2 regions of the Spirillospora sp. CA-142024 genome follow, and region 2 is predicted to be linked to the other one. Evidence: riboswitches for the same ligand, from Rfam matches in the RefSeq annotation. Region 2 holds a riboswitch; the other holds the start of a gene.
The links. Region 2 has a riboswitch for ZMP and ZTP ahead of ACQPZP_RS38510 (bifunctional methylenetetrahydrofolate dehydrogenase/methenyltetrahydrofolate cyclohydrolase). Riboswitches for the same ligand answer to the same signal wherever they lie in the genome.

Region 1 (14,259 bases), 3.1 Mb from region 2:
GAGGTCGCCCTCGGCGGCGAGCTGCCGGGCCGCCTCGTACACGACGCGTTCGCGGACGTCGGCGAGCATCGGGGCGCGTCCCTCGCGCAGCGCTTCCATCTCGTCCTCGCCGAGCCCGTGGCGCCGCCCGATGCGCTCGTGCGCGTACCACTCGTAGTCGGACCGGACGTGCGCGGCCACGACCAGCGTCGCGATCTCACGCTCGCGCTTGGTGAACCCGGTGCGGAAGCGCACCGCGGCGCCGAGGTCCTGGAGGGGCAGTCCCACGGACGGGCTGTACAGCATGGCGTTGAAGGGGCCCTGGAGGCGGCCGATGTCGTCGACGAGGCCGAAGGGCGGGGTTTGGCCGGGGGTGCGGCGCGTACCCGTCACGGCCTCGTAGACGGCGCGCTGCTCGTCGCTCAGCGAACCGGGGAGCAGCAGCGGCAGCCGCGCCGGGGCCTGGGCGGGCCGGGGTCGATCGTTGACGTGCTCACCGCTCACGGGGTCGATCACTCACCGCACGCTAGGCGGTCGGCGCGGGCGGCTCAACCCCTCGTCCGGAATGTGAAACCCCTGGCACACGATGACGTAGCGGTCGCGTAACCGACCTCGGCGAGTCTGATCATCGACCGCACCGGACACGAACGGGGCGTCCGGGCCCCGGAGGGAACATCCCCATGCCGCTGTTCCGCATCCGCACCGAGATCGAGGACCGGCCCGGCCGCCTGGCCCTGCTCACCGCCGCGCTGGGCCGGCGCGGCGCCAACATCCTCGGCCTGTCCGTCCAGCTGGACTGCGGCGGGGTGGTGGACGAGTTCATCGTCGACGTCCCACCCGGCGGCGCCGGCGCGCGCGCCCTCGCCGAGACGCTGAGCGCGGCGGGCGGTGACCGCACCGCCGTCCTTCCCGCGCGTCCCCACGAACTCGTGGACGAGCCGACCCGCGTCCTCGCCCTCGCGTCCCGGCTGCGGGCCGAGCCGCACGCCACGCCCGAGATCCTCGGCGACCTGCTCCGCGCGGACGAGGCGCGATGGACCGCGCCGGGCAACGGCGGACCGGACCGCCCGGAGCCGGACGCGTGCGTCCTCGACGTCCCGGTCCGCGGCCGGTCCGTGCGGTTGCGCAGGACCGGCCTGCCGTTCACCGCGACCGAGGCGGCGCGGGCGGACGCGCTGGTGCGGGCCGCGCTGCCCGCCGCGCCGCGGCGCCCCGCCCGCCGCCGGATCGCGCTCCGCGACGGGACACAGGTCGTCGTCCGGCCGATCGAACGGCGCGACGCCGACGCCGTCCGGGCGCTCCACGAGCGCTGCTCGCTGGACAGCCGCAGGATGCGGTACTTCAGCCCGAAACCGTACCCGCCGCGGCGGGTGATCGAGCGCTTCTGCGACCCCTCGCGCGGCCTGACCCTGGTCGCGGAGGGCCCGGACGGTTCGCTGCTCGCGCTGGCGCACCTCGTCCATGTGCTCGATCCGGGTGTCGCCGAGTTGGCTTTCCTGGTCGAGGACGCCTGGCAGGGGCGCGGGCTCGGGCGTGGGCTCGCCGGGCTGCTCCTGGCCCTGGCACGCGACCGCGGCCTGGTGGAGTTGCGGGCGACCGCGCTGAGCGAGAACGCGCGGATGCGGCGGCTGCTGACGTCGTTCGGCGGGCGGACGCTGCGCACCGGGGACGCTTCGGTCGTGGAGATCAGGCTCAGGCTGGACGGCCGTCCCGCCGGGCCGGAGGCGCTGGCAGGATGGCCGGGTGAGCGGCATCTATGACGACCCCTGGGCGTACGAGCTGGCGTGCTCGTTCCGCGACGTGCCCGCCGAGGTGGACGTGCTCCTCGGCTGGTGCGCCGAGCGCGGCGCGGGGCCCGCGACGGTGCTGGAGCTGGCCGCCGGGCCGGCCGAGCACGCCCGCGAGTTCGCCCGCCGGGGCGTCGCCGCGACGGCGCTCGACCTGAACCCGGAGATGTGCGCCCACGCCGCCCGCGAAGCCGATCGCGGCGGCGTCGAGCTGGAGGTCGTCCGAGGCGACATGACCCGGTTCGATCTGCGCCGCCGGTTCGACCTCGTCGTGACCATGCTGGACTCCACGTCCCACCTCATGACACTGGACGCGTTCGTCGCGCATCTGCGCCGCGCCGCCGCGCATCTGGCCCCCGGAGGCCTCTACATCGTGGAGATGTCGCACCCGCGCGACCGGCTGGGCGGCGACCCGAGCGTCAGCACGGGCTGGACGGTCGAGCGGAACGGCGTCCGGGCGAGCGTGCGCTGGGGCGAGCCGACCGACCGTCTGGACCCGGTCACCCAGATCGCCGACGACCATGTCACGATGACCATCACCGGAGACGGGGCGACGCGGACCATCCGGGACGTCGTCCCCTACCGGTTCTGGAGCGCCACCGAGCTGGACGCCGCGATCCGGCTGGCCGGCGGCCTGGCCGTGGTGGCGCAGTACGGCGACTTCGGGGCCGGCGAGAGCACGGTGGCCCTCACCGACCCGGAAGCCTGGCGCATGATCACATTGCTCCGCCTGGACGGGGCCCGTCAGGACCCGGACGTCCAGCCGGGCATCGGGTAGGACGCGAGGAGCTCGCGGACCTGCCCGGCGACGCGGTCGACGACGGTCTCGTCCTGCTTGGCGGTGGCCTGCACGACCTCGTCGATCCAGGCCGCGACCTGCGGCATCCGCTCCTCGCCGACACCCCGGGTGGTGATGGCGGCGGTGCCGAGCCGCAGCCCGGACGGGTCGAACGGCTTGCGCGGGTCGAACGGGACCGCGTTGTAGTTCAGCTCGATCCCGGCGCGGTCGAGGGCCTGCGCGGCGGGCTTGCCCGCGACGCCCTTGTTCGTCAGGTCGATCAGGATCAGGTGGTTGTCGGTGCCGCCGGAGATCAGGTCGTAACCGCGGTCCATGAGCGCGGCGGCCAGGACCTTGGCGTTCGCGACGACCTGCCGCGCGTACACCGCGAAGTCCGGCCGCGCCGCCTCCTTCAGCGCGACGGCGATCGCGGCGGTGGTGTGGTTGTGCGGGCCGCCCTGCAGGCCGGGGAAGACGGCCTTGTCGATCGCCTTCGCGTGCTCCGCCGTGGACATGACCATCGCGCCGCGCGGGCCGCGCAGCGTCTTGTGCGTGGTCGTGGAGATCACGTCCGCGTGCCCGGCCGGCGAGGGGTGCGCGCCGCCCGCGACCAGGCCGGCGATGTGCGCGATGTCGGCGGCGAGCACCGCCCCCGCCTCGCGGGCGATCTCGGCGAAGGCCGGGAAGTCGATCGTCCGCGGGATGGCGGTGCCGCCGCACCAGATGAGCTTCGGCCGCTCCTTGAGGGCGAGGTCGCGCACCTGGTCCATGTCGACGCGGCCGGTGTCGGCGCGCACGTCGTACCGGACGGGACGGAACCACTTGCCGGTGGCCGAGACCGACCAGCCGTGCGTGAGGTGCCCGCCCATCGGCAGCGACAGGCCCATCACCGGGTCGCCGGGCTCCAGGAACGCCATGTAGACGGCGAGGTTCGCGGGCGAACCGGAGTAGGGCTGGACGTTGGCGTGCTCGACGCCGAACACCTCTTTCGCCCTGTCGATGGCGAGCAGCTCGATCGGGTCGATGTTCTGCTGGCCCTCGTAGTACCGCTTGCCCGCGTAGCCCTCGGAGTACTTGTTGGTCAGGACGGTGCCGGCGGCCTCCAGCACCGCCGCCGACACGTAGTTCTCCGACGCGATCAGCCGGATCTTCTCGTACTGGCGGCGGGCCTCGGCCTCCACCAGCCCCGCGATCTCGGGGTCCTGGCCCTGCAGATGGGGTACGGCCGGTTCGTGCATCACAAGCCTCCGCGCTGCTCGCGCCGGGGCTTCGGGCGCCCCGGCGATGGGGACCCGTACACCCAGGCGCGCGGTGTGCGGACTACTTTCGCTCCCCGGTGGTCATCTCCACCTTGACTGCGCCAGTCGCGTGGCCGCCATCATACCGAGCCGCCTCCCGTCCGCGCGGCGCCCGCGCCGGAACCGAGACGACGAACAGGCCGCCGAGAAGGAGGAGCGACCCGGCGGCGACCGGTACGGACATGCGCTCCCCGAGGACGGCGATGGCGAGCCCGGTGGCGACGAGCGGCTCGGCGAGGCTGAGCGTGCCGGCGGTCGCGGCCGTCACGCGGCCGAGCCCGGTCACGAAGAACATGTACGCGGCGGCGGTCGCGGCGATCCCCAGCCAGGCCACCAGCGCCGCCGACCGGGGCGCGGCCAGGGCGGGCAGCTCGCCCAGCGTCCAGGGCAGCAGGGCCGCCCCGCCGACCAGCAGGGTCACCGACACCGCGGCGGCCATGCCCACGTCCCGGCCGGTCAGCACCTTGGCGGAGACCGTGTAGACGCCGAAGCACGTCCCGGCGACGAGGCTCAGCGCGATCCCGGCCGGGTCGGCGTGGACCGCCGAGCCCGGGACCATCAGCAGCGCGACGCCGCCGACCGCGCTGGCCGTCCCCGCCCACCAGCGGCCGCTGAGCCGGGTGCCCAGCACGAGGCGTTCGCAGAGGCCGGTGGAGACCGGCGCGAGCCCGAACACCACCGCGGTCGCGACGGCGGCGCCCGTCCGGTCGACCGCGCTGAAGAACGTCGCCTGGAACGTGCCCGTGGCGGCCGAGGCCGCGGCGAGGGGCGGCCAGGCGCGCCGTGTCAGCGCGCGGAACGCACGCCGGTTCGTCGCGAGCACCAGCACGGCGAGGATCAGCCCGCCGGAGAAGATCCGGGCGCCGCCGACCGCCACCGGGCTCGCGGACGAGCCGGCGAGCACCTGGGCCGGCCCGACCGTCCCCCAGAGCACACCCGCGGCCAGCACCAGCAATGCACCGGATGAAGTGTTTCGTCGGTCCATGGCACCGACGCTAGGAGAACATGCGGCCCTGCACTCGTACAGCCGTCGTTCGTTCGGGCACAGGGGTCCTGCCCGTCGATCATTCGGTTCCGCGCCTGGAAATCATGGGTCAGCTGTACGGCGTTCGGCTTTCAAGTCGCCCGGCCGAGGGAAGTTCGGACTGTTCCACCGGCTGGACGTAGTCGTACACGACGATGGTGCGGACGTCGACGTACTCCTTGCGGCGGGCCAGCCGGTCGAGCACGAAATCGCGGAGGTAGGCGGTGCTGGACACGGCCACGTGGACGAGCAGGTCCTCGTTGCCGGTCACGACGAAGACCCCGATCGTCTCGGGCATCGAGGCCATGCTGTCGCGGGCCGACTCGATGGCCTCGCGCGACTGCGGCCGGATCCTGATCGAGATCAGGGCCTGGACGCCGCGCCCCAGCCGCTCCAGGTCGACGGTCGCGTGGAATCCGGTGATGACGCCCCGGGAACGCAGCGCCCGCGTCCGTTCCAGGGCTGTGGACGGGGCGATGCCCACCGCCTCGGCCAGCTCCCGGTTGGTCTGCCGCCCGTCGCGCTGCAGGCGCCGCAGGATCGCCTGGTCGACCGCGTCCATGTGCGTCCTCCCGAAGTCTTCCCCGGACGCCGAACTCCCGCGCGGGAAACGCGCCCGGACGTCCCGTCCCCCGAAGATTATTCGACACGGACCGCGTCACGGGCCCCGGGTGCCGATCGCGGCGGCGAACGCGAACGCGCCGACCCCGATCAGCGCCCCCGCCGCGCCCGCCGGGCCGAGATCGAACAGCCGGCCGATCACCAGGTCCCCGGCGAAGGCGAACATGCCGGCGCAGAACGCCAGGACGCCGTAGTACGAGCCGAAGCGCTCCGGCGGGGCGTGCCGGGCGGCGCGCTGGAAGATCGACGGCTGGACCAGGCCGTTCGCCACCCCGTTCAGGACGGCGGCGACCATCAGCGGGCCGGTCTGCGTGCCGTCCAGCGCGGCGAGGACGCAGAAGGCCGCCGCCGAGCAGAGCAGGCCGAGGCGCAGCACCCACGGGCGCTCGCCCCGGTGCCGGGCGGCCACGAAGGGCTGCACGGCCGCGGCGACGGCGGCCAGCAGGCAGAAGCTGAGGGTCGCCGCGCCGGACCCGAAGCCGAGCAGCGGCACGGCGGTCATGATGTTGTTCGCCAGCAGCGTCGTGGGCGCGGTCATCAGCGCGAACAGCAGGAACGCGCGGTCGCCGAGCACCGCCCGCACGCCCCTGACGACGTCGCGGAGGCCCGCCGGCACCGGCCGCGTCCGGCGCCGCGGCAGGAGGAGGAACAGGACGCCGGCGACGGCCCACAGGGCCGCGGCCGTCCCGGTGACGAGCGCGAACCCCGGCCCGAAGGAGAGCAGGACGAGCCCCGCGGGCGGGCCCGTGACCGTCGCGAGGTGCTGGGTGGTGACGTAGGCGGCGAAGCCGCCGGACCGGCGGGCGGGCTCGACGCCGGCCAGGATCGTGTGGACCGCGGGGTTGTAGAGCGCGCCTCCCACGGCGACGAGCACGGCGGCGCCGAGCAGCGCCCCCAGGCCGTCGGCGACCCCGAGCAGGCCGAAGCCCACGGCGCGCACGGCGCACGAGAGCGCCCCGGTGAGCCGCGGGCCGATCATGTCGGTGAGCGTCCCCACCGGCAGCAGGAGCGCGAACTGCAGGCCGACCCGCACGCCGAGGATCAGCCCGACCGTGCCGGCCAGCAGCCCGAGGTCGTGCCGGAGGTGCGCGACCAGGTGCGCCATCACGGAGAAGAACCCGATACAGACGACGAACTGGATCGCGACCACCGTCACGATCACCCGGCGATCGGACGGGTCCGCGGCCGGCGGCGCTTCGGTGGGTGCGGGAGCGGCGACGATCACAGACGGGGCCCGGCCGAAGTCGGAGGCGATCCGCACCCCGCCGGCGGCGGCGCGACCGCCCCCACCAGCGGATCCCGGGGAGACGGAACGGAGCGTCCCGAGGACATGCGGTCGTACCTGCTTTCGGCGTGGGGTCGATCGCGCCCAGCAGACCAGAAACGCCCTGGCGACGTCCAATATGGATATTGCTCGCAACTCAATACGCGAACAGATATCACGCCTGGTCGGAGACCACGGCGGGCGACCCCTGAACAGGCCGCGGCCCGGCCCCCCTCGATCGGGGACCGGGCCACGTCGGTGCCGGTGGTGTCAGCGGGCCGCGGCCTCCATGGCCTGCTTGACGGCGGCGCGCTTCTTGCGGAGCTTGGCGAGCGCCTCCTCGAGGATCGCCTCGCCGTCCTCGTCGCTGCGCCGCTCCTTCACGTACGCGAGGTGCGTCTTGTACGGCTCCGTCTTCGGCGGGGCCGGGGGGTTCTCCGAGTCCTGACCGGCCGGGAACCCGCAGCGCGGGCAGTCCCACGTGTCGGGGACCGCGACGTCCGTCGCGAAGCTGGGGCGGGTCTCGTGCCGGTTGGCGCAGTAGAAGGTCACCCAGACGCGGGGCGCGGCGTCGCCGCGTTCCGCCTCTCCCATCGGACCGGCCCCGACACGGCTGCCCCGGATCGCGTTGCCACTACCCACGGATTACTCCTCGCTTGGTGTTCCGCCGCCGCCCGTGACCTCCGAGGACGGCGCGGCGCTCGCATGTGTTGAACGGGCGGCTCAGCCGACGCCCTTGTGCGTGTAAAGCAGCCCGAGCACGATGATCGAGGCGAACCAGACCACCCCGACGCCGATGGTCAGCCGGTCGAGGTTGCGCTCGACCACCGAGGACCCGCCCAGGGACGACGTGACGCCGCCGCCGAACATGTCGGACAGTCCGCCGCCCTTGCCCTTGTGCATCAGGACGAGGACCACCATCAGGAGGCTCGAGACGATGAGCACGATGGAGGATGCGATGATCACGTTTCTTCAGCGCCTTGTCTGTAGTTCCTGGACGGAGGTTCGGGCCGGGCGTTTACCCGTCAGCTACGAAGGGTACGACGAAGCGCCCGCTGGTTCGGCAAGAACCCCCAGTTCACGCAGAATTGATCAGATTTGATCAGGCGAGGAGATCCCGGTACCGGCAGATCTTGACGAACTCTCCCGGGTCCAGGCTGGCACCACCGACCAAGGCGCCGTCCACGTCGTCCTGCGCCATCAGCTTGGCGACGTTGCCGCTCTTCACCGAACCCCCGTACAGGATACGCGTCTCGTCGGCCACTCCGCCGTCGTAGAGCTCGGCGAGCCGCGTTCTGATCGCGGCGCAGACCTCCTGCGCGTCCTGCGGGGTGGCGACCTCGCCGGTGCCGATCGCCCAGACGGGCTCGTAGGCGATGACGGTGCGCCGCACCTGGTCGGCGGGGATCTTCTCCAGCCCGCCGTCGAGCTGCGCGATGCAGTGCGCGACGTGCCCGCCGGACTTGCGGACCTCCAGGCCCTCGCCGATGCACAGGATCGGGGTGAGGTCGGCGGCGAGCGCCGCCTTGGCCTTGGCGTTGACGATCGCGTCGTCCTCCGCGTGGTACTGGCGGCGCTCGGAGTGCCCGACGACCGCGTAGGTGCAGCCGAGCTTGGCGAGCATGGCGGCGGAGATCTCGCCGGTGTAGGCGCCGGAGGCGTGCTGGGAGACGTCCTGCGCGCCGTACTGGATCGCGTACTTGTCCGCCTCGATCAGCGTCTGCGCCGAGCGGAGCGCGGTGAACGGCGGGAGCACGGCGACGTCGACCGCGTCGTAGTCGGCGTCCTTGAGCGCGAACGCCAGCTTCTGGATGAGCGCGATCGCCTCAAGGTGGGTGTTGTTCATCTTCCAGTTGCCGGCCATCAGCGGCTTGCGGCCGCTCTGCTTACCGGAAGGGGTCGCGGGAGCCATCGGTCAGTCCTCCAGAGCCTGCAGGCCGGGCAGCGTCTTGCCTTCGAGGTATTCGAGGCTGGCGCCGCCGCCGGTCGAGATGTGGGAGAAGGCGGCCTCGTCGAAGCCGAGCTGCCGGACGGCCGCGGCCGAGTCGCCGCCGCCGACCACGGTGAACGCGCCGGAGTCGATGAGGCCCTGCGCGACGGCGCGGGTGCCGTGCGAGTAGGGCTCCATCTCGAACACGCCCATCGGGCCGTTCCAGAACACCGTCCTGGCGTCGGCGAGACGCGTGGCGAACAGCTTGCCCGACTCCGGGCCGATGTCCAGGCCGAGCCGGTCGGACGGGATCGCGTCGGCCGCGACCACGTCGTGGTCGGCGTCGGCCGCGAACGCGGCGGCCGCGACGATGTCTACGGGCAGGACGAACTCCACGCCCGACTCCTCGGCGCGCCGCAGGTACTCGCGGACGGTGTCGAGCTGCTCTTCTTCCAGCAGGCTCTGGCCGACCTCGTGGCCCTGGGCCTTGAGGAAGGTGAACACCATGCCGCCGCCGATCAGGATGCGGTCGGCCTTGCCGAGCAGGTTGTCGATCACCCCGAGCTTGTCGGACACCTTGGACCCGCCGAGCGCGACCGCGTAGGGGCGTTCGACGTCCTCGGTGAGCCTCTTCAGCACCTCGACCTCGGCGGCGATCAAACCTCCGGCGGCGTGCGGGAGCCGCTGCGGCACGTCGTAGACGGACGCGTGCTTGCGGTGCACCGCGCCGAACCCGTCCCCGACGTAGATCTCGGCGAGTGCGGCGAGCCGGTCGGCCAGCGCGCCGCGCTCGGCGTCGTCCTTGCTGGTCTCGCCCGGCTCGAAGCGCAGGTTCTCCAGCAGCGCGACGCCGCCGTCCGCGAGGCCCTCCGCGGCGGCCCTGGCCGAGTCGCCGACGACGTCGGCCGCGAACGTCACGTCGGTCCCCAGCAGCTCGCCGAGCCGCTTCGCGACCGGGGCCAGCGAGAACTCGGGCTTGACCTGCCCCTTGGGGCGGCCGAGGTGGGCGCAGACGATGACCTTGGCGCCCCGGGCCCGCAGCGTCTCGATCGTCGGCAGGCTGGCCCGGATCCGCCCGTCGTCGGTGATGGCGCCGTCCTGCAGCGGGACGTTCAAGTCCGCGCGGACGAGTACGCGCTTACCGGCGACGTCGAGGTCGTCAATGGTGCGCATCGGGATGCGGTGTCCTTCCGTACACGGCCGCGCCGTGGCCGCGCGCCCCGTCCTGGGACGGCGCGCGGCCACGGCGGCGACGGTTTTCGGTTACAGCTGCGAGCCGACGAGCTTGACGAGGTCGACGAGGCGGTTGGAGTAGCCCCACTCGTTGTCGTACCAGCCGACGACCTTGACCTGGTCGCCGATGACCTTGGTCAGCCCGGAGTCGAAGATGCAGGACGCCGGGTCGGTGACGATGTCGCTGGAGACGATCGGGTCCTCGGTGTAGGTGAGGTAGCCCTTCAGCGGACCCTCGGCGGCGGCCTTGAACGCCTCGTTGACCTCCTCGGCCGTCACCTCGCGCGACAGCGTGGCGGTGAGGTCGGTGGCCGAGCCGGTCGGCACCGGGACGCGGAGCGCGTAGCCGTCCAGCTTGCCGTTCAGCTCCGGCAGCACCAGGCCGATCGCCTTGGCGGCGCCGGTGGAGGTCGGCACGACGTTCAGCGCGGCGGCGCGGGCGCGGCGCAGGTCCTTGTGCGGCGCGTCCTGGAGGTTCTGGTCCTGCGTGTAGGCGTGGATCGTCGTCATCAGGCCCTTCTCGATGACGAAGTTGTCGTGCAGCACCTTCGCCAGCGGGGCCAGGCAGTTGGTGGTGCAGGACGCGTTGGAGATCACCGTGTGGTTCGCCGGGTCGTACTTGTCCTCGTTGACGCCGAGGACGACGGTGAGGTCCTCGTTCTTGGCCGGCGCGGAGATGATCACCTTCTTGGCGCCGTTGTCGGCGTGCACCTTGGCCTTGGTGGCGTCGGTGAAGAAGCCGGTGGACTCCACGACGACGTCGGCGCCGACATCGCTCCACTTGAGGTTGGCGGGGTCACGCTCCTCGAACGCCTTGATCGCCTTGCCGCCCACGACGATCTCGTCGGAGGTCGCGCGCACGTCCTCGGGGAAACGGCCGAGAATGCTGTCGTACTTGAGCAGCTGGGCGAGCGTGGTGTTGTCGGTCAGGTCGTTGACCGCCACGACCTCGATGTCGGCCCCGGACGCCTTCACCGCGCGGTAGAAGTTGCGGCCGATCCGGCCGAACCCGTTGATGCCTACTCGGATGGTCACGGAACGGCTCTCCTCGTACGTCGTATCGCCCGGCGCCGGCCGGACTGTTAACTACGGTCCATCCGGGGTTTCTCCCCCGCCACTGACCCTATCCAATGACCCGCGGGTAGCTTGCCACCGGTTTCGTGGGAAAACGGGGTGAGTCCCCGTTCCCCCTCCCGGGGGATCGCCGCGCACCGTCCCCGTCACGACCTCCGTCGATCATCACTAAACTCCCGGTTCATGTGGCGCGGGTGGTTCGTCCTGATGGCAGGACTTGCGGGGGCCCTGCTGCTCGGCTGCCCGGCCGCGGCGGCGCCGGTGGACCGTGCCAAGCCCGCGGGGAGGGCCGACGGCATCGCCGCGGCGCTCCGCCGCGATCCGGTGTACGTCACCGACCACTCTCCGCGGTCACTGCCTCCCGACACCGCCGCGCGGATCAAGGCGTCCGTCGCCCGGCTCGGCGTCCCCACCTATGTGGCCGTGACGCCCACGCTGGGCCTCGGGGAGGACAATCCGGGCGACTCGTTCGTGGCGCTGCTCCGCGACCGGCTGCGCAAGGACGGGATCTACATCGTGATCTCACCGTCCGGAGGTCACGGAGAGGCGCGGCAGTTCGGCGGGACGCGGCGGCTTCCGGTCGACGACGCCTGGTGGGCCGCGGACTTCGAGATGCCCTACGACGCGGGCGCGGCCGACATGATCGAGCGGTTCGTGGAGATCGCGCTGTCCGGCCACGCCAGGGAGCGCCGCGATCATCCGCGCCCGGAGCCGAAGTCCGAGTTGCGCAAGGCGCTGGACGCCGACGACGCGGCGGATCGGCGGGCGGGCTACGTGGAGTGGGCCGTGTTCGGCGGCGGCGCCGCCCTCAGCGGCGGGACCATCCTCGCCCTGCTGATCCGCCGCCGCGTCCGCCGCTCGAAGCCGCGGCCGAAAGCCACCGGGAGGCCGGCCGGGAAAAAGCCGGTCAGGAAGAAACCTCCGAACAGGCAGAAGGCGAAGGGGCGCCGATGACACGGTTCCGCGCCCGGGGATTGCTCGCCACCCTCGTCCTGGTCGCGCTCGGCACCTGGCCGGCCGGCGCCGCCGCGAACGAGCCGCCGCCCTACGCCTACCACCGGCTGGACCGGGTCGGCGCCGCGCTCGCCAAGGATCCGCTGTTCGTCGACCCGGACGTCGGCGAGGCCCTCGGCACGGCCGACCGCGCCCGGCTCCGCGCGGCCGTCGGCAAGGCCGCCAAGCGGATCGGCACGCCCGTCTACGTCGTGGTGATCCCGAATCCGAACGACTCGGAGTCGCAAGGCCGGGACGACGCGTTCCTGTTCATGCTGCACGACCGCACGCGTCGCGACGGGCTCTACGTGATGGCCGACTCGGGAGGCTCCCTGGAGTCCGAGACGTTCAACGTGCCGCGCCGCTACGACTACTCCTCGCTGGACGAGGACGAGCCGGGAAGTTCCCGGCCCGCCGACTCCGATCACCCGTTCGCCGGGCTCGCCGGCCGGATCACGCAGCGGCTGGACGGCTACGCCACCGCGCCCTCGGCGTCCCCCACCATGCCGACGCTGTACTCCAGCCCGGACCCGTTCGGCAAAGAGGACGCGTTCACGCCCAGCGACCCCGAGATCAAGGCGCCGCTCCTGACGGGCCTCCTTCTCGCAGGGCCCATCGGGGCCGCCGTCCTGTACTGGCTGGGCCTCGGCGTCCTCGTCCTGCGTCGAGGCCGTACCGCCGAGCCGGACGAGCGGAAGATCGAAAAGCACACCTGGGCACCCACCGCCCCCGGCACCCGCCGGCTGCGCCGCAACGCGGCCAAGGAGCTGGAGCGGCTCCGCCGCCGGCTCACCACGGCCGACGCCGAGCAGGGCCGCCCCTATGCCGTCTCCGCCTATGACGCCGCCCAGATCCTCTACGACGACGCCAAGGAGGACGAGGAGAAGGCGATCGATCTTGTGGGGGCGATCGTCCTGGCCAGGCAGGGACGCATCGCGCTGACCCGGGACACGGCGTCGCCGCCTGCCCCGTGCTTGATCAACCCGCTGCACGGCGAGTCCACCGTGCGCAAGCGGCTCCCAAGGCTGGATGAACACGACGCCCTGCCCAAGCCGTGCCCCCTCTGCCAGACCTGCGGCGAGTCCGAGGAGCGGCACGGGCTGACCGAGGCCCGCCTTCTCAAGATCCCGGGCCCGGACGGCCGCCGGCCGCACACCCTCGTCCCCGGCGTGTGGCGGGACACGGCGTGGGGCGCCCGCGGCAAGAACTTCCTTCCCCGTGTGATGAGGTACCTCGGTGTTGACTGACCCCTCCCCCGGCGAACGGCTGGCCGCCGCCCTCCGCCGCTCCCCGATCCACGTGGACCCGTCCCTGGCGTCCGCGCTCCCCACGGCGGAGCGCCGCAGTCTCATCGCCAAGCTGAAGAAGGCGCCGGCACCGGTCTTCGTCGTCCTGGTGCCGATCGTCAAGGGCGGCACCTGGGCGGACGCCGACCAGCTCGCGACCGTCGTCCACGACCGCCTCGGCCGCGACGGCATCTTCATCACCTTCGACGACGCCACCGAGGACCTCACCGCCCGCGAGTGGGGCGGCGACCACCAGGCCCGCGACGCCGCCTGGGCGGTCACCCTGGACCGCACCATGGACGACGCGCCGCTCGCGGCCAGGCTGTCCCGCATCGCCGACCTGATCATCTCCGGCACCGGCAAGCAGGAGTACGACCGGATCTCCGCCGAGATCGACAAGCGCTACAACGCGCGGCACAGCGCCGAGCCCAAAGGCACGACCCAAGCCGACGACGACGGCGGCCTCGCACTCCCCATCGGCGCCGCCGGAGCCGGGGTGGCCGTGGTCGGCGTCGCCGGGTTCCTGCTGTGGCGGCGGCGCCGGATGGCGTCCGTCCGCCGCGAGGGCGACGCCCTCCTGATGCCGCGCACGGTGTTCGCCACGGCGAGCCGCGCCACCGAGGACCAGCTCCGCGAGCAGGCGTCCCGCGAGGTCATCGCGTTCGGCGAGCTGCTGGACGAGACGACCGTCCCCACCACCGACGAGCGCACGCGCGTGCTGATGGCCAGGGCCCTGGACGCCTACCAGGCGGCCGGCAAGACCCTCGACGCGGCCGGCGGCGTCCCCGACCTGGCCGGCGTCCTCGTCCTGCTCGACCAGGGCCGGGACGCCCTCTCCTCCGCCCAGGCCGTCGCCAAGGGCAGGCCGGAGGTCCCGCCGGTCCCGCTGTGCTTCTTCAACCCGCTCCACGGCGACGCCACGAACCGGCTCGACTGGCGGCCCATCGGCTCCCGCGAACGCCTCCGCGTCCAGACCTGCCGCGCCTGCGCCC
Region 2 (14,259 bases):
AGCAGGCCGGTGGACGCGCCCATCTCCGCGGCGACCGCGCGCAGCGTCAGGCCGCCGAAGCCCTGGGCGGCGAGGACGCGCCAGACGGCCTCGGACACGTCCCTGCGCCGGGCCTCGTGGTCACCTTTGGCGGGCATCCCCGTACGATACATAACAAACGTTGGGTACGTACCCCTCTGGAGGCCCCCATGTTCGCTCGCACGCTCGCCGACGGTGCCGAGCTCCGTCCGTTCGAGCCCTGGCAGGCGGCCGAGTTCGCCGCGCACGCGGACAGGGTCCGCGCGGACATCCGCGAGTACATTCCCTGGGCCGGGACGGTGGTGGACGAGAAGACGGCCCGCGAGCTGCTGCAGTCCTACGCCGACAGGCAGGCCAGGGACGAGGGCCGCATGTACGGCATCTGGGTGGACGGCGTCCTCCAGGGCGGGACGGTCTTCCGGACGTTCGACGCCGGGCAGGGCGTCTGCGAGGCGGGCGTCTGGCTGGCGGCGGAGGCGCGGGGGCGCGGCCTGGTCACCGAGGCCGTCCGCGTCATGATCGATTGGGCGATCGGAACGCGCGGCATGCACCGGGTCGAGTGGCTGTGCGACCCGCGCAACACCGCCAGCGCGGCGGTGGCCGAGCGGCTCGGGATGACCTGCGAGGGCGTCCTGCGGCAGGCGTTCGTGCTGAACGGCGAGCGGCGGGACGTCCAGGTCTGGGCGGTCCTCGCGGAGGAGTGGGCGGCGGCCTGACCCGCGGGGCCCGGTAGGGTAATCGGTGATCTAGTCTTACCCCTTACCCTCTGGGAGCCCCCGTGCATGCCGAGCAGGTGCTCATGCTGCTGGCCGCCGCCGTCGCGGCGGGCTGGGTCGACGCCGTGGTCGGCGGGGGCGGGCTGATCCAGCTGCCCGCGCTGCTGCTGCTCAACCCGGGGCAGCCGGTCGCGACCGCGCTCGCCACCAACAAGCTGGGCTCGATCGCGGGCACCGCCTCGGCCGCCGTCGCCTACGCGCGCAAGGCCAAGCCGGACGTCCGCGTCGCCGTCCCGGCGGGTGTCCTGGCGGTGTGCTGCGCCGCCGCCGGCGCCCTCTGCGCGTCGGCGATCTCCTCGGACGTGCTGAAGCCGGTCATCATGGTCGTGCTGCTGACCGTGGCCGCGATCGTGGTGCTCAAGCCGGATCTCGGCCGGGCCCCGCGGCTGGTGCTGCGGACCCGCCGCCGGGTCGCCGCCGCCGTCCTCGTCCCGGGTGTCGCGATCGCCTTCTACGACGGGCTCGTCGGGCCGGGCACCGGGACGTTCCTGGTCGTCGCGTTCACCGCGCTGCTCGGCCTGGACTTCGTCGACGCCTCCGCCACCTCGAAGATCATCAACGCGTGCACCAACCTCGGCGGGCTGATCGTGTTCGCGGCGCAGGGCCATGTCCTGTGGGCCGTCGGGCTGGCCATGGCACTCTGCAACGCCGGCGGCGCGCAACTCGGCGCCCGCATGGCGATCAGGCGCGGCGCCGGTTTCGTTCGGGTCGTACTGCTCTGCGTGGTCTCAGCGCTCGTGCTGAAGCTCGCCTACGAGCAGTTCGGCTAGGGGATCGGAAGGGGCCGCTCCAGCGCGGAGAGGCTGAGCAGGACGAGCGACGCCGTCCAGCCGAGCGGCGCCGGACCGGCGGGCATGCCGGTCGGGCCGACCTTCTCCGGCAGGACGCCCAGCGAGGTGCGGTGCGCCGAGAGCCAGCCCAGCCGGCTCATCGCCTCGTCCGTCCGGCCCGACGCCGCCGCGTTCAGCCCGAACAGCGCGGTCTCCGGCGTCCAGGCGACGTCCGGGGTGCCGGACCAGCGCTCGCCCGGCAGGACGCCGCCGTTCGGCAGCGCCTGATTGCGCTCGGCGTCCCCGATGGCGACCGTCACACCCGCGTCCGCGGGGGCGAACGGCGGCGCGAGGAAGGTCACCGACGTGTCCATCAGCCCGCCTCGCAGGGGCGACCGCGGGTAGCCGTAGGGCGCGAACTGCCTGGCCACCGCGTCCGACACGCGCTGCGCCGCGTGCCGCCACTCCGCCGCCTTGCCGCCTTCACCGCGCATTCGCGCGAGGTCGGCGGCCGAACGCAGCCCCGCCAGCACGGGCCCGACGACGCCGAGCGTCGGCCGCCGCGGGTCCTCCTCGCGCCGGTGGTCGCGTTCCCAGTAGTCGGACGAGGCGGGCGGCAGCCCCTCCGCGTCCAGCGAGCGCGCCAGGTGGTCGGCGGCGCGCTGCACCATCGGCCACAGCGCGGGCAGCTCCTCCGCCGCCCCCGCCCGGACGCGGTAGAACCACGCCGCCCACAGCACCCAGCCGAGCGAGTCGAGCTGCGGCGCCCGGCCGTCCGCGACCGCCGTCCCGTCCGGGTTGTAACGCGCGGCCCACATGCCGTTCTCGTTCTGGGCGCGGGCGAGGAAGCGCAGGACGCGGCGCGCCTCCGACGGATGCCCGGTCACGGTGAACGCGGCGACGGTGAACGCGGAGTCGCGCGGCCAGCAGTACCGCCATTTCGAGTACCAGGACGCCAGGGACGCCCCGTTCGGGCGGGTGAGCAGGCGCAGGTCGAGCAGCGCGCGCGCCGCCATGTCGCGATGGCCGCCGCTCGCCGGGACCGTGCCCTGGGCCAGCCACGTCCGGTCGGACCGGACCGCCCGGTCCACGCGCGGGTCGGACGCGTCGACGGTGATCGGCGTGTCGCCGCCGGACGGGACGAGCCGGATCCGCCCGTCCGCGAGCCTGACCACCGAGCTGTCCGGCAGGTAGGACGCCCCTTCGGCCTGGTCCGGGGCGAGCGGCACGCCCGCGAACGGCCATCCGCCGCCGCCGACGAGACCGGGGCTCGCCCAGCCCGAGTCGGGCGGCTCGGGGACGGTGGCGCCGCCGGTCGCGACGAGCGCGGCGACGAGGAGCAGGGCCGTGGTGCGCCGGACCTTGCTGACGCCCGACCGCCTGCGCGGCGCCGGTCGCCGGCGCCCCCGCGGCGGCGGGACGACCGGGGTGGGCGCGGCGGGGGCCGGGGCCGCGACGGACGTGTCCCGTTCCTCCGCCATCGCCATGCGTTCGCCCCCTATACCGCGCCCGGCCACCCGACCGTCAGGCCGAATTAAGTACATCAAACTACGTCAATTGGTTCATCCTCCTCACGAGCCACTCGTGCCCGCCCTTGAGGATGAGCACACCCGCCGTCCCGGAACACTCGCCCGCGGAGGGAACTCCCGGTGACATATGGCCCCGGCGGCATCACCACGAAGCAGGGTTGACTAGGCTGCATCGACGGAGCGGACCGCAGAGTGCCGGCCGCACGGACACCCGTGTAACCCCCACTCGTGTGGTCGCACATTCGGCTGTCGATCCGTAAAAGGACGCCTCGTGGACCTGTTCGAACATCAGGCGAAGGAACTCTTCGCCGAGTACGGGGTACCGGTGCCCACCGGCAAGGTCGCCCATACTCCCCAGGAAGCCCGGGCCATCGCGGCGGAGCTGTTCGCCGCGGGAAGCTCGAAGGTCGTCGTCAAGGCCCAGGTGAAGACCGGGGGCCGCGGCAAGGCCGGCGGCGTGAAGCTGGCCGACTCCGCCGACGAGGCCCAGGAGCTCGCCACCCAGATCCTCGGCATGGACATCAAGGGCCACACGGTCCACAAGGTCCTGGTCGAGGAGGGCAGCGCGATCGCGCAGGAGTACTACTTCTCGTTCCTGCTCGACCGCGCCAACCGCACCTTCCTGTCCATCTGCTCCGTCGAGGGCGGCGTGGAGATCGAGGAGGTGCCGCACGACCGGCTGGCGATGGTGCCGATCTCCCCGCTGCACGGCGTTGACCGGGCCATGGCCCGCGAGATCGCCGAGCAGGGCCGCCTCCCGCAGGAGGCCCTGGAGGGCGCCGCCGAGCTCATCGAGCGGCTGTGGGCCGTGTTCACCGACGAGGACGCCTCCCTCGTCGAGGTGAACCCGATGATCCTCACCGCCGACGGCCAGGTGAAGGCCCTCGACGGCAAGGTGTCCCTGGACGAGAACGCCGCGTTCCGCCAGGACCACGAGAAGCTTGAGGACAAGGCCGCGGCCGACCCGCTGGAGGCCGCCGCCAAGGCCAAGGACCTCAACTACGTCAAGCTGGACGGCAGCGTCGGCATCATCGGCAACGGCGCGGGCCTGGTCATGTCCACCCTGGACGTCGTTGCGTACGCGGGTGAGCAGTTCGGCGGGCAGAAGCCGGCGAACTTCCTCGACATCGGCGGCGGCGCGTCCGCCGAGGTGATGGCGAACGGGCTGGAGATCGTCCTGTCCGACACCGACGTGAAGTCCGTCTTCGTCAACGTCTTCGGCGGCATCACCGCGTGCGACGCCGTCGCCAACGGCATCGTCTCGGCCTACAAGCTGCTGGCCGACCGCGGCGAGGCCGTCAACCGCCCGCTCGTCGTCCGGCTGGACGGCAACAACGCCGAGCTCGGGCGCACGATCCTCAACGACGCGGCGCTGCCCGGCGTCCAGCAGGTCGACACCATGGACGAAGCGGCGGGGCGCGCCGCCGAACTCGCAGCGGCAGGTGCATGACAATGGCCATCTGGCTCACCGAGAACAGCAAGATCATCGTGCAGGGCATCACCGGCTCCGAGGGCACCAAGCACGGCCGCCGGATGCTCGCGTCCGGCGCCCAGGTCGTCGGCGGCGTCAACGCCCGCAAGGCCGGCCAGACCGTCGAGTTCGACGGCATCACCCTCCCGGTGTTCGGCACCGTCAAGGAGGCCATGGCCCAGACCGGCGCGGACGTCTCCGTCGTGTTCGTCCCGCCGAAGTTCACCAAGGACGCCGTCGTCGAGGCGATCGACGCCGAGATCCCGCTCTGCGTCGTCATCACCGAGGGCATCCCGGTGCACGACACCGCCTACTTCTGGGCGTACGCCGAGTCCAAGGGCGGCAAGACCCGCATCATCGGGCCGAACTGCCCCGGCATCGCGTCCCCCGGCAAGTCGAACGCGGGCATCATCCCGGCCGACATCACCACGCCCGGCCGCATCGGGCTCGTGTCCAAGTCGGGCACGCTGACCTACCAGATGATGTACGAGCTGCGCGACATCGGCTTCTCCACCTGCGTCGGCATCGGCGGCGACCCCGTCATCGGCACGACCCACATCGATGCCCTCCAGGCGTTCCAGGACGACCCGGACACCGACGCCATCGTCATGATCGGTGAGATCGGGGGCGACGCCGAGGAGCGCGCCGCCGCCTACATCGAGCAGCATGTGACCAAGCCGGTCGTCGGCTACGTCGCCGGGTTCACCGCCCCCGAGGGCAAGACCATGGGCCACGCCGGCGCCATCGTGTCCGGCTCCGCCGGCACCGCGCAGGCGAAGAAGGAGGCCCTGGAGAAGGTCGGCGTGCGGGTCGGCAAGACCCCGAGCGAGACCGCCGTCCTCATGCGGGAGATCATGAAGAACCGCTGATCCCCCGGATCACCGAAAGACGCCCGAGCGGCCCCGGTCTCCTGCGGGGCGGCCCGGGCGTCTTTCATTCCCGCCCGGACGGCCGGCGCACAAGGGCGACACGCCGGGCGGGCGGGGCGTCCTGGAGCCGGCGTGGTGCCAGCATGGACCGGGTGAGCGACAAGACCCCCGGGCAGCGTGCGAGGCGCGAGCCGGCGAAGGCCGGACAGCCGAAGAGCGGAGCGGGACGGGCCGCCGGGCCGCCGCGCGCGGACGCCGGGCGCGGACGTCCCGCGGCCGCCGCCGCGTCCAGGCCGCTGTACGTGACAGGGCTCGTGGCCGCGCTGTGGTGCATCGGCATCGGGCTCGCCGTGCTCACCACCATCACCCTGATCGGATGGATCGCGGCCCCCAAGAGCGCGTTCGGCCACGGCATGGCCGGCGTGTTCCGCACGGCCGTGAACTTCTGGCTCGTCTCCCACCACGCGGGCTTCTCCTACGGGCACGGACGGTTCGGGCTGCTGCCGCTGGGCGTGCTCGTCCTGCCCGGGGTGCTGCTGTACCGGGGCGGCGGCTGGATGATCCGGGTGGCCGGGCTGCCGCACCGGCAGCGGATCGCGGTCGTCCACGTGGCGGTCGCGCTGGCCGCGCCGTACGCGGGGCTGGCCGGGCTGCTCGCGCTCGCGGCGTCGTCCGCGGAGGTCCGGCCGTCGGCGTGGCAGGCGCTCGTCGGGTGCTTCCTCGTCGCCGTCATCGCGGGCGGGCTGGGCGCGGCACGCGCGGTCGTGGCGGCGGAGGCGCGCGGACGGCGGGTCCGGTCCGGGCTGGGCGCGCTGCTGCGGCTGCTGCCCGAGCGCCCGCGGTCGCTGGTGATCGGCGTGGCGGGGTCGCTGAGCGTGCTGCTCGCGTCGGGCGCACTGCTCGTGGCCGGGTCCCTCGCCATGCACATGGCGGACGCCGGCGACCTCTACGGCATGCTCGCCCCCGGCGTCGTCGGCGGCGTCCTGCTGCTGCTGGTCGAGCTCGCGTTCCTGCCGAACGCGGCGATCTGGGGGATGGCGTACGCGGTCGGGCCGGGGTTCTCGGTCGGCGCCGGGACGAGCGTCTCCCCGACCGGGGTGTTCCTGGACGCGGTCCCCGCGTTCCCGCCGCTCGCCGCCCTGCCCCAGCCGGGCCCGGCGCCCGCGATCTCGCTGCTCGCGCTGGCGGCCCCGTTCGTCGCGGGCGCGGTGGGCGGCGTCCTCACGATCCGGTCGCTGCCGAGCCCGGTGTCGGAGGGCGCGCCGCTGTGGGGTTTCGTGTCCGGCGCGCTGACCGGGGCGGTCGCCGCGCTGCTGAGCGCGCTGGCCGGCGGGCCGCTCGGCGGCGGGCGGATGGCGACCGTGGGCCCGTCCGCCTGGCAGGTCGGCCTGCTGGCCGCCCTCGAAGTCGGCATCTCGGCGGCGATCGCGGCGTGGGTGGCGAACTGGATGGTGCTGCGCCGTCCGGCAGATGAGAAGCCGAAGAAGCGGAAGTCCGGGAAATCCGCCGCGAAGAAGCCGGCGGCGAAGCCGAAGAAGCCCGTGCGCGCGGTGCCGGAGCCGGCCGTTCCGCTGTCGGCGCCCGTTCCCGGCGACTACGACCTCCGCCCGGAGAAGGCGGCCGAACCGGCGCCGAAGGCTCCGCACGCGCCCGATCCGCTGGAGTTCGAGGAGGCCGAGCCCGTGCTCGCGCCCCGGCGCCCCCGGCGCCGGTCCGACCCGGTGCCCGCCCCTCCGGAGGAACGCCCCGAACCGCCGCCGGGCGACGGCACGGTCGTCGTGGAGGGCCATCTCGTGGACGAACAGGCCGACGAGCCCGAGCCCGGGCGTCCCGTCCCGCCTCCGCGCGAGGATCCGGAACGCACCGAGAACCGCGGCGGCGCGATCTACGTCCTGCGCGAGGAGCCCGACCAGGAGGGCTAGGGCGGGACGGTTAGAGAAGGTCGCCGTACTTGTCCATGCTGCCGGCGGGCAGGTCGAGCTTCTTCTCGATCTTCGGGTAGAACTCCTCGCGGCACGCCTGCTTGTCGGTGGCCGTGTTGGACGCGCTGACGCAGTTCTGGTAGCCGCTCAGCTCCGCCCACAGGAACACCGTGAGCGACACCGACAGCAGCGAGAACACCAGCCCGATCGAGCCCAGCACGATGCCGGGGACGGCGCCGGGAGCGGCGTCGCGGGCGCGCCGCGCGTTCCGGCGGGCCCTGATGCCGACGACGAGCGCGGCGATGCCGAGCACGAGCCCGAGCGGGTAGAAGAAGAACGCGGTCAGCAGCGCGATGCCGCCGAGCCACAGGGCCCGCCAGCCGGTGCGCTGACCCTGCCCCGGTCGCGCGGGCGGCTCTCCCGCCGGCCGCCCGTCCGGGCGGTCTTCGGGCTGGGCCGGACGGCCCTGCTGCTCGCTCACGTTCTCTTCCTCCTGGCCCGTGTGATGGGTGGCTGGGGTTCAAGCGGCACCGAGCAGGCCCGATAGGCTTCGTGGTGTCCCAGCAACGTCCACCGGGGAGTCATGGTGTCCGCCCGGCTCGTCGTCCTCGTCTCCGGCGCGGGGACCAACCTACAAGCGCTGCTCGACGCGTGCGCGGATCCAGCCTACGGGGCGAAAGTGGTGGCCGTGGGGGCGGACCGCCCCGATATCGGGGGAACCGAGCGCGCGGAACGTGTGGGTTTGCCCACTTTTACGGTCCGAATTCCTGATTTTTCCTCCCGGGACGACTGGGACGCGGCGCTGACCGAGGCCGTCGCGAAGCACGAGCCCGACCTCGTCGTCTCCGCCGGCTTCATGAAGATCCTCGGCCCCCGGTTCCTGGCGCGGTTCGGCGGCCGGACGGTCAACACCCATCCGGCGCTGCTCCCGTCGTTCCCCGGCGCCCACGCCGTACGGGACGCCCTGGCGTACGGCGTGAAGGTCACGGGCTGTACGGTTCACTTCGTCGACGAAGGCGTGGACACCGGACCCGTCATCGCCCAGGAGACCGTCCCCGTGGGCTGGCATGACGACGAAGACTCCCTGCACGAGCGGATCAAGCGGGTGGAGCGCCGGCTCCTCGTCGACGTCGTCGGACGGCTGGCCCGCGACGGCTGGACCGCGCGCGGCAGGCGGGTCTCGATGAAGTGCAGGACCTGTGGTGATTCGTCCGATCAAGAGGGGAGCTCGGCCGGTGAGTCGGGTGGCGATTAAGCGCGCACTGATCAGCGTGTACGACAAGACCGGGCTGGAGGAGCTGGCCCGGGGCCTGCACGAGGCGGGGGTGGAGCTCGTCTCGACCGGATCGACGGCGGCGCGGATCTCCGCCGCCGGCGTCCCGGTGATGAAGGTGGAGAAGCTCACCGGCTTCCCCGAGTGCCTGGACGGGCGGGTCAAGACCCTGCACCCCCGGGTGCACGCGGGCCTGCTCGCCGACCGCCGCAAGGACGACCACCTCCAGCAGCTGGAGGACCTCGGCGTCGAGCCGTTCGACCTGGTGGTCGCCAACCTCTACCCGTTCGCCGACACCGTCGACTCGGGCGCGGGGCCGGACGAGTGCGTCGAGCAGATCGACATCGGCGGCCCCACGATGGTCCGCGCCGCCGCGAAGAACCACGCGAGCGTCTCCGTCGTCGTGGACCCGTCCGCCTACGCGACGGTCCTGGACGCCGTGCGGGCGGGCGGTTTCACCCTCGACGAGCGCCGCCGCCTCGCCGCGCGGGCGTTCGCGCACACCGCGTCCTACGACGTGGCCGTGGCCTCGTGGTTCGCGAGCGCCTACGCCCCCGACGAGACCGCGGCCGAGACGCAGTGGCCCGACTTCCTCGGCGCCACCTGGGAACGCTCGAACACCCTCCGGTACGGCGAGAACCCGCACCAGCGCGCCGCCCTGTACCGCTCGCCGGGCGAGAAGGGGCTCGCCGGGGCCGAGCAGCTGTACGGCAAGGAGATGTCGTACAACAACTACGTCGACACGGACGCCGCGCGCCGCGCCGCCTACGACTTCACCGAGCCGTGCGTCGCGATCATCAAGCACGCCAACCCGTGCGGGATCGCGGTCGCCGCGGACATCGCCGAGGCGCACCGCAAGGCGCACGCCTGCGACCCGGTGTCGGCCTACGGCGGCGTCATCGCGGCGAACCGCCCGGTCACCGCCGCCCTGGCCCGGCAGGTCACCGAGAGCTTCGCCGAGGTGCTGGTCGCACCGTCGTTCGAGGACGAGGCCGTCAACGTCCTCAAGGACCGGTTCAAGAACATCCGGCTGCTGGTCTGCCCGGACGCCCCGGCGGGCGCGGCCGAGTACCGGCGCATCGACGGCGGCGTCCTGCTCCAGGGCGTCGACCGCGTGGACGCGTCCGGCGACGACCCGGCCGCGTGGGAACTGAAGACCGGCCCGGCGGCGGACGAGGCCACCCTCCGCGACCTGGCGTTCGCGTGGCGGGCGATCCGCTCGGTGAAGTCCAACGCGATCCTGCTGGCCGCCGACGGCGCCACCGTCGGTGTCGGCATGGGCCAGGTCAACCGGGTCGACTCCGCCAAGCTCGCGGTGGCGCGGGCCGGCGAGGGGCGGGCCTCCTCCGCCGTGGGCGCGTCCGACGCGTTCTTCCCGTTCCCGGACGGCCTGGAGGTGCTGACCCGGGCGGGCGTCCGCGCGATCGTCGAGCCCGGCGGCTCCGTCAACGACGACAAGGTGATCGCCGCCGCGGAGAAGGCCGGCATCACCCTCTATTTCACGGGTGTCAGGCACTTCTTCCACTGACCGAGGGCGAGGCCCGGTGTGGCGAACAACACCGCCACACCGGGTTTGCCCCGTACCTTCCGCTTTCGGGGTGCGGGTAGCCTCGGGCTGCCGCGCCTCCCGACCCTCTCTGCCCCATGGCGTGGCCGTTCCGTGTTGGAGGCCCGATGGACGTGCTGATGTCCTTCATGCTCGGCGTCGTGTACCAGGCCGACTCCCTGCTCATGGAGTCCCGGCAGGTGATCGGGCTGGTCGCCGCGTTCCTGGCCGCGATGCTGGCCGCGCAGCTCGGCTGGCACGGCACCGACCGTGTGATCGCCTGGCGGCAGCGCTCCGAGGACTGACGGACCTAGCGCAGCCTCGCCCGGAGGGCCGCGGCGGCGGCCGGCCAGTCGTCGTCCGTCATCCCGTAGGTCGCGGTGTCGCGGATCGACCCGTCCGCCCGGACCCGGTGCTTGCGGTGGACGCCCTCGAACGACGCGCCGAGCCGCTCGATCGCCGCACGCGACCGCTCGTTCCGGACGTGCGTGTGCCAGCCCACCCGGATCGCGCCGAGATCGTCGAACGCGCGTCCCATCAGCAGCAGCTTCGCCTCGGTGTTGATCCCCGTCCGGTGCCAGCGCGCCCCGATCCAGGTGTGGCCGATGCACAGGCCCCGGTTGGCCGGTGAGATCTCGTAGTACGACGTCGTTCCCGCGACCTCGCCGGTCGCCGCGTCGATCTGGACCCACGGGAGGCGCAGGCGTCTCTCGCAGTCCGCCAGGGCCCTGTCCACGAGCGTTCCCATCTCCGCGGCGGTCGCGGGCTGCCGCTCGCTCATCCACGTCCAGACGCCCGGGTCCTTGGACGCCTCGAACAGGCCCCCGGCGTGGCCGGCGGACAGCGGCTCCAGCCGCACATACCGCCCGGTCAGGACGGGCCGCTCGAACCAGTCATCGTTCATGCGGATCACGCTAGGAGCCCCCGGGTGGCATCCGGCAGAGCCACTTGACGCCGATTTCCACATGCCACTTGGCCGGCGCCCCGCCGGTTAGCATGGGTGCCTACGCGACTGGCGCGGTCAAGGTGGATCACCACCGGGGAGCGAACGACAGTCCGGACACCGCGCGCCTGGGTGGACGGGACCCATCGCCGGCCGGGCCCGGCCCGGTCCCTGGTGAGATCCACGCGGAGGAACGCATGACGGCACAGATTCTGGACGGCAAGGCCACGGCCGCCGAGATCCGCTCGAACCTCAAGGTACGTGTCGAGGCGCTCCGCGACCGCGGCGTCTCCGTGGGGCTCGGCACGGTCCTGGCCGGCGACGACCCGGGCAGCCACTCCTACGTGAACATGAAGCACCGCGACTGCGCCGAGGTCGGCATCGAGAGCATCCGCCGCGACCTGCCCGCCACCGCCGCCCAGGACGACGTCGAACGCGCCGTCGCCGAACTGAACGCCGACCCGGCCTGCACCGGCTACATCGTCCAGCTGCCGCTGCCGAAGGGCCTGGACGAGCAGCGCGTGCTGGAGCGCATCGACCCGGCGAAGGACGCCGACGGCCTGCACCCCACGAACCTCGGACGCCTCGTCCTGATGCAGCCGGGCCCGCTGCCCTGCACGCCCAAGGGCATCATCGAGCTGCTCCGCCGCTTCGACGTCCCGATCAAGGGCGCCGAGGTCACCGTCGTCGGCCGCGGCATCACCGTCGGACGCTCTCTCGGCCTGCTCCTGACGCGGCGCACCGAGAACGCGACCGTGACCCTCTGCCACACCGCCACCCGCGACCTGGCCGCCCATACCCGTAGCGCCGACATCGTCGTGGCGGCCGCCGGGGTCCCCGGCCTGATCACCGCCGGCATGGTCAAGCCCGGCGCCGCCGTCCTGGACGTGGGCGTCTCCCGGGTGGACGGCAAGCTCGCCGGCGATGTCGCCGCCGACGTGCGCGACGTCGCCGGATGGGTCGCGCCCAACCCCGGGGGCGTCGGCCCGATGACCCGCGCGATGCTCCTCGCGAACGTCGTCGAGGCCGCCGAGAAGAACGCCTGACCGGCACACGAACGGGGCCGCCACCAGCACCGAGGTGGCGGCCCCGCTTCACGTTGCCCCAGGCCGCGCCGTCACATACGCGACCCGCGGGGGTTCAGCGATCGCCCTCGGGTTTGCGCTGCCGGGGAGGGCGACCGCAGGTCCTCACATCAGCTGGCCCTCCGTCCCGCCGTGCTGTGCGCCGGCCGCCCCGGGCCGTGCGCGTGCCCGGGCTGGCCCGGCCTGCGCGTCTCGGCCGTGTTCCGCACCCCGGAGACCCGCCCGTCCATCGGCGGACGGCCCTGCTGGGGCACGTGCACCGGCGGCAGCGGCCGGACGAGGCCCATGGCGATGACCTCGTTGGCGAGCCGCGTACGCCGGTTGGCGCCCTCGGGGATCCGGAACTTCTGGTAGAGGCGCAGCAGGTGCTGCTTGACGGCCGCCTCCGTGACGACCAGCTCGCCGGCGATGTCGCGCGCCGTGGCGGGGGCCACGAACGCCTCGTCCGACAGGGCGGGACGGCACAGCGAGGTCAGCACGTCGACCTCGCGGCGGGTGAGCTCGGGCGCGACGGCGCGCCGCAGTTCGACGTCCGGGTCGACCTCCTCACGGGGGATGCCCCCCAACCGGCAGCGCGCCGTGCCGAAGCTCACGACGTCACCGTCCTCCAGGACACGGCGGGCGATCGGCCGGCCGTTGACGCGCGTCCCGTTGCGGGACAGGCCCATGTCCACCACGTAGACGTACGGACCGCGCCGGACGATCTCTGCGTGCAACCGGGACACACTCGGGTCGTCGAGGCGGATGTCCACCCCTCTCCCTCTCCCGACCGTCGTAACGTCGGGGCGCAGCGGCATCACCAGCCCGCTGTCCTCGATCCGCATGAACGGCCCCTCCACGGCAGTCCTCCCAGCTAGTTAGCGACCCCTGTCTGCCGGGTTACCCGGGCGCCATGCCGTCACACCCTCCTACTGGCGAGTAGGTCCGATGCCGCAAGGGATTCCGGCCTCTCGGGGGGCACCCGGGCCCCACTCGTCCCACCTTGGTTCCCAGCTCCGGACGGCGAGCCGGACCGTTCCATCCCGCGTTCCGGCGGACGATGTCGTCCCGCGCCGCGATTGCCTATACCGTGAGGACCATGAGCACCCAGGTGCACCGGCGCAGGCGCAAGGCGCCGCGCCGCACGGGCGCCGCGCCGCACTGGCTCGCGCAGCTGCCGTACCTCCTCGTGCTCAGCGGCGTCGGCGCCGGGCTCACGCTGTGCGCCTTCAACTACTTCCGCAAGGGCTCCGGCCTGATGGCCGCCGCGCTCCTCGTCGGCGCGCTCGCCCGGCTGCTGCTGCCCGAGTCCCAGCTCGGGCCGCTCGCCGTCCGGAGCCGGTCCGTCGACTGCTGGACGCTCGTGATCCTCGGCGAGATGGTCGCGTTCGTGTCGCTGAGCGTCCCGCCGATGAACAAGACCGGGCTCGTCCTCGCCGGCGCGTTCGGCGTGGTGATCGCGCTCACGATGCTGGTGCGCGGTGTGAGACTTCTCATCGCCGGACGCGCCTCCGTGCCGGGGGACGGTCCGCCGGACTAGCGCGTCGTCGCAGCTGAAGGCGGATCCGGCGGGTCGCGGGCCGAGGGCAGGTCTAGACCTCATGACCGCCTCGGCTAGCCTAGCCAGTTGAGCCTTACAAGGACTGCTGGCCAGGTGTAGGAAAGGGACAGCAACAGCATGCCCAAGATCAAAGTAGCGGGCCCGGTCGTCGAACTCGACGGCGACGAAATGACGCGGATCATCTGGAAATTCATCAAGGACCAGCTGATCCTGCCCTACCTCGATGTTGACCTGAAGTACTACGACCTGGGAATCGAGCACCGTGACGCCACGGACGACCAGGTCACCGTCGACGCCGCCAACGCCATCAAGCAGTACGGCGTCGGCGTCAAGTGCGCGACCATCACCCCCGACGAGGCGCGCGTCGAGGAGTTCGGCCTGAAGAAGATGTGGCGGTCCCCGAACGGGACGATCCGCAACATCCTGGGCGGCGTCATCTTCCGCGAGCCGATCGTTGCGTCCAACATCCCCCGCCTGGTCCCCGGCTGGACGAAGCCGATCATCATCGGCCGCCACG

Region 1: another riboswitch for ZMP and ZTP. It lies ahead of glyA (serine hydroxymethyltransferase); the one in region 2 lies ahead of ACQPZP_RS38510 (bifunctional methylenetetrahydrofolate dehydrogenase/methenyltetrahydrofolate cyclohydrolase).

The regions. Positions count from the first base shown of each region.
Region 1 is NZ_CP192077.1:5,051,205-5,065,463, forward strand. It holds gene ACQPZP_RS24370 (carboxymuconolactone decarboxylase family protein) at 1-495, opposite strand, end outside; gene ACQPZP_RS24375 (GNAT family N-acetyltransferase) at 660-1,739, shown strand; gene ACQPZP_RS24380 (class I SAM-dependent methyltransferase) at 1,723-2,544, shown strand; gene glyA (serine hydroxymethyltransferase) at 2,511-3,782, opposite strand; ZMP/ZTP riboswitch at 3,836-3,922, opposite strand; partial or broken gene ACQPZP_RS24390 (DMT family transporter) at 4,027-4,827, opposite strand; gene ACQPZP_RS24395 (Lrp/AsnC family transcriptional regulator) at 4,937-5,428, opposite strand; gene ACQPZP_RS24400 (MFS transporter) at 5,525-6,649, opposite strand; gene ACQPZP_RS24405 (RNA polymerase-binding protein RbpA) at 7,022-7,393, opposite strand; gene secG (preprotein translocase subunit SecG) at 7,475-7,717, opposite strand; gene tpiA (triose-phosphate isomerase) at 7,854-8,663, opposite strand; gene ACQPZP_RS24420 (phosphoglycerate kinase) at 8,667-9,854, opposite strand; gene gap (type I glyceraldehyde-3-phosphate dehydrogenase) at 9,945-10,949, opposite strand; gene ACQPZP_RS24430 (hypothetical protein) at 11,172-11,942, shown strand; gene ACQPZP_RS24435 (hypothetical protein) at 11,939-13,228, shown strand; gene ACQPZP_RS24440 (hypothetical protein) at 13,218-14,259, shown strand, end outside.
Region 2 is NZ_CP192077.1:8,162,425-8,176,683, reverse strand. It holds gene ACQPZP_RS38570 (TetR/AcrR family transcriptional regulator) at 1-137, opposite strand, end outside; gene ACQPZP_RS38565 (GNAT family N-acetyltransferase) at 189-734, shown strand; gene ACQPZP_RS38560 (sulfite exporter TauE/SafE family protein) at 818-1,564, shown strand; gene ACQPZP_RS38555 (glycoside hydrolase family 15 protein) at 1,561-3,051, opposite strand; gene sucC (ADP-forming succinate--CoA ligase subunit beta) at 3,365-4,543, shown strand; gene sucD (succinate--CoA ligase subunit alpha) at 4,546-5,433, shown strand; gene ACQPZP_RS38540 (cell division protein PerM) at 5,586-7,355, shown strand; gene ACQPZP_RS38535 (hypothetical protein) at 7,366-7,836, opposite strand; gene purN (phosphoribosylglycinamide formyltransferase) at 7,939-8,610, shown strand; gene purH (bifunctional phosphoribosylaminoimidazolecarboxamide formyltransferase/IMP cyclohydrolase) at 8,591-10,156, shown strand; gene ACQPZP_RS38520 (hypothetical protein) at 10,303-10,479, shown strand; gene ACQPZP_RS38515 (GNAT family N-acetyltransferase) at 10,485-11,078, opposite strand; ZMP/ZTP riboswitch at 11,173-11,258, shown strand; gene ACQPZP_RS38510 (bifunctional methylenetetrahydrofolate dehydrogenase/methenyltetrahydrofolate cyclohydrolase) at 11,315-12,163, shown strand; gene ACQPZP_RS38505 (FHA domain-containing protein) at 12,313-13,041, opposite strand; gene ACQPZP_RS38500 (DUF3017 domain-containing protein) at 13,281-13,721, shown strand; gene ACQPZP_RS38495 (NADP-dependent isocitrate dehydrogenase) at 13,860-14,259, shown strand, end outside.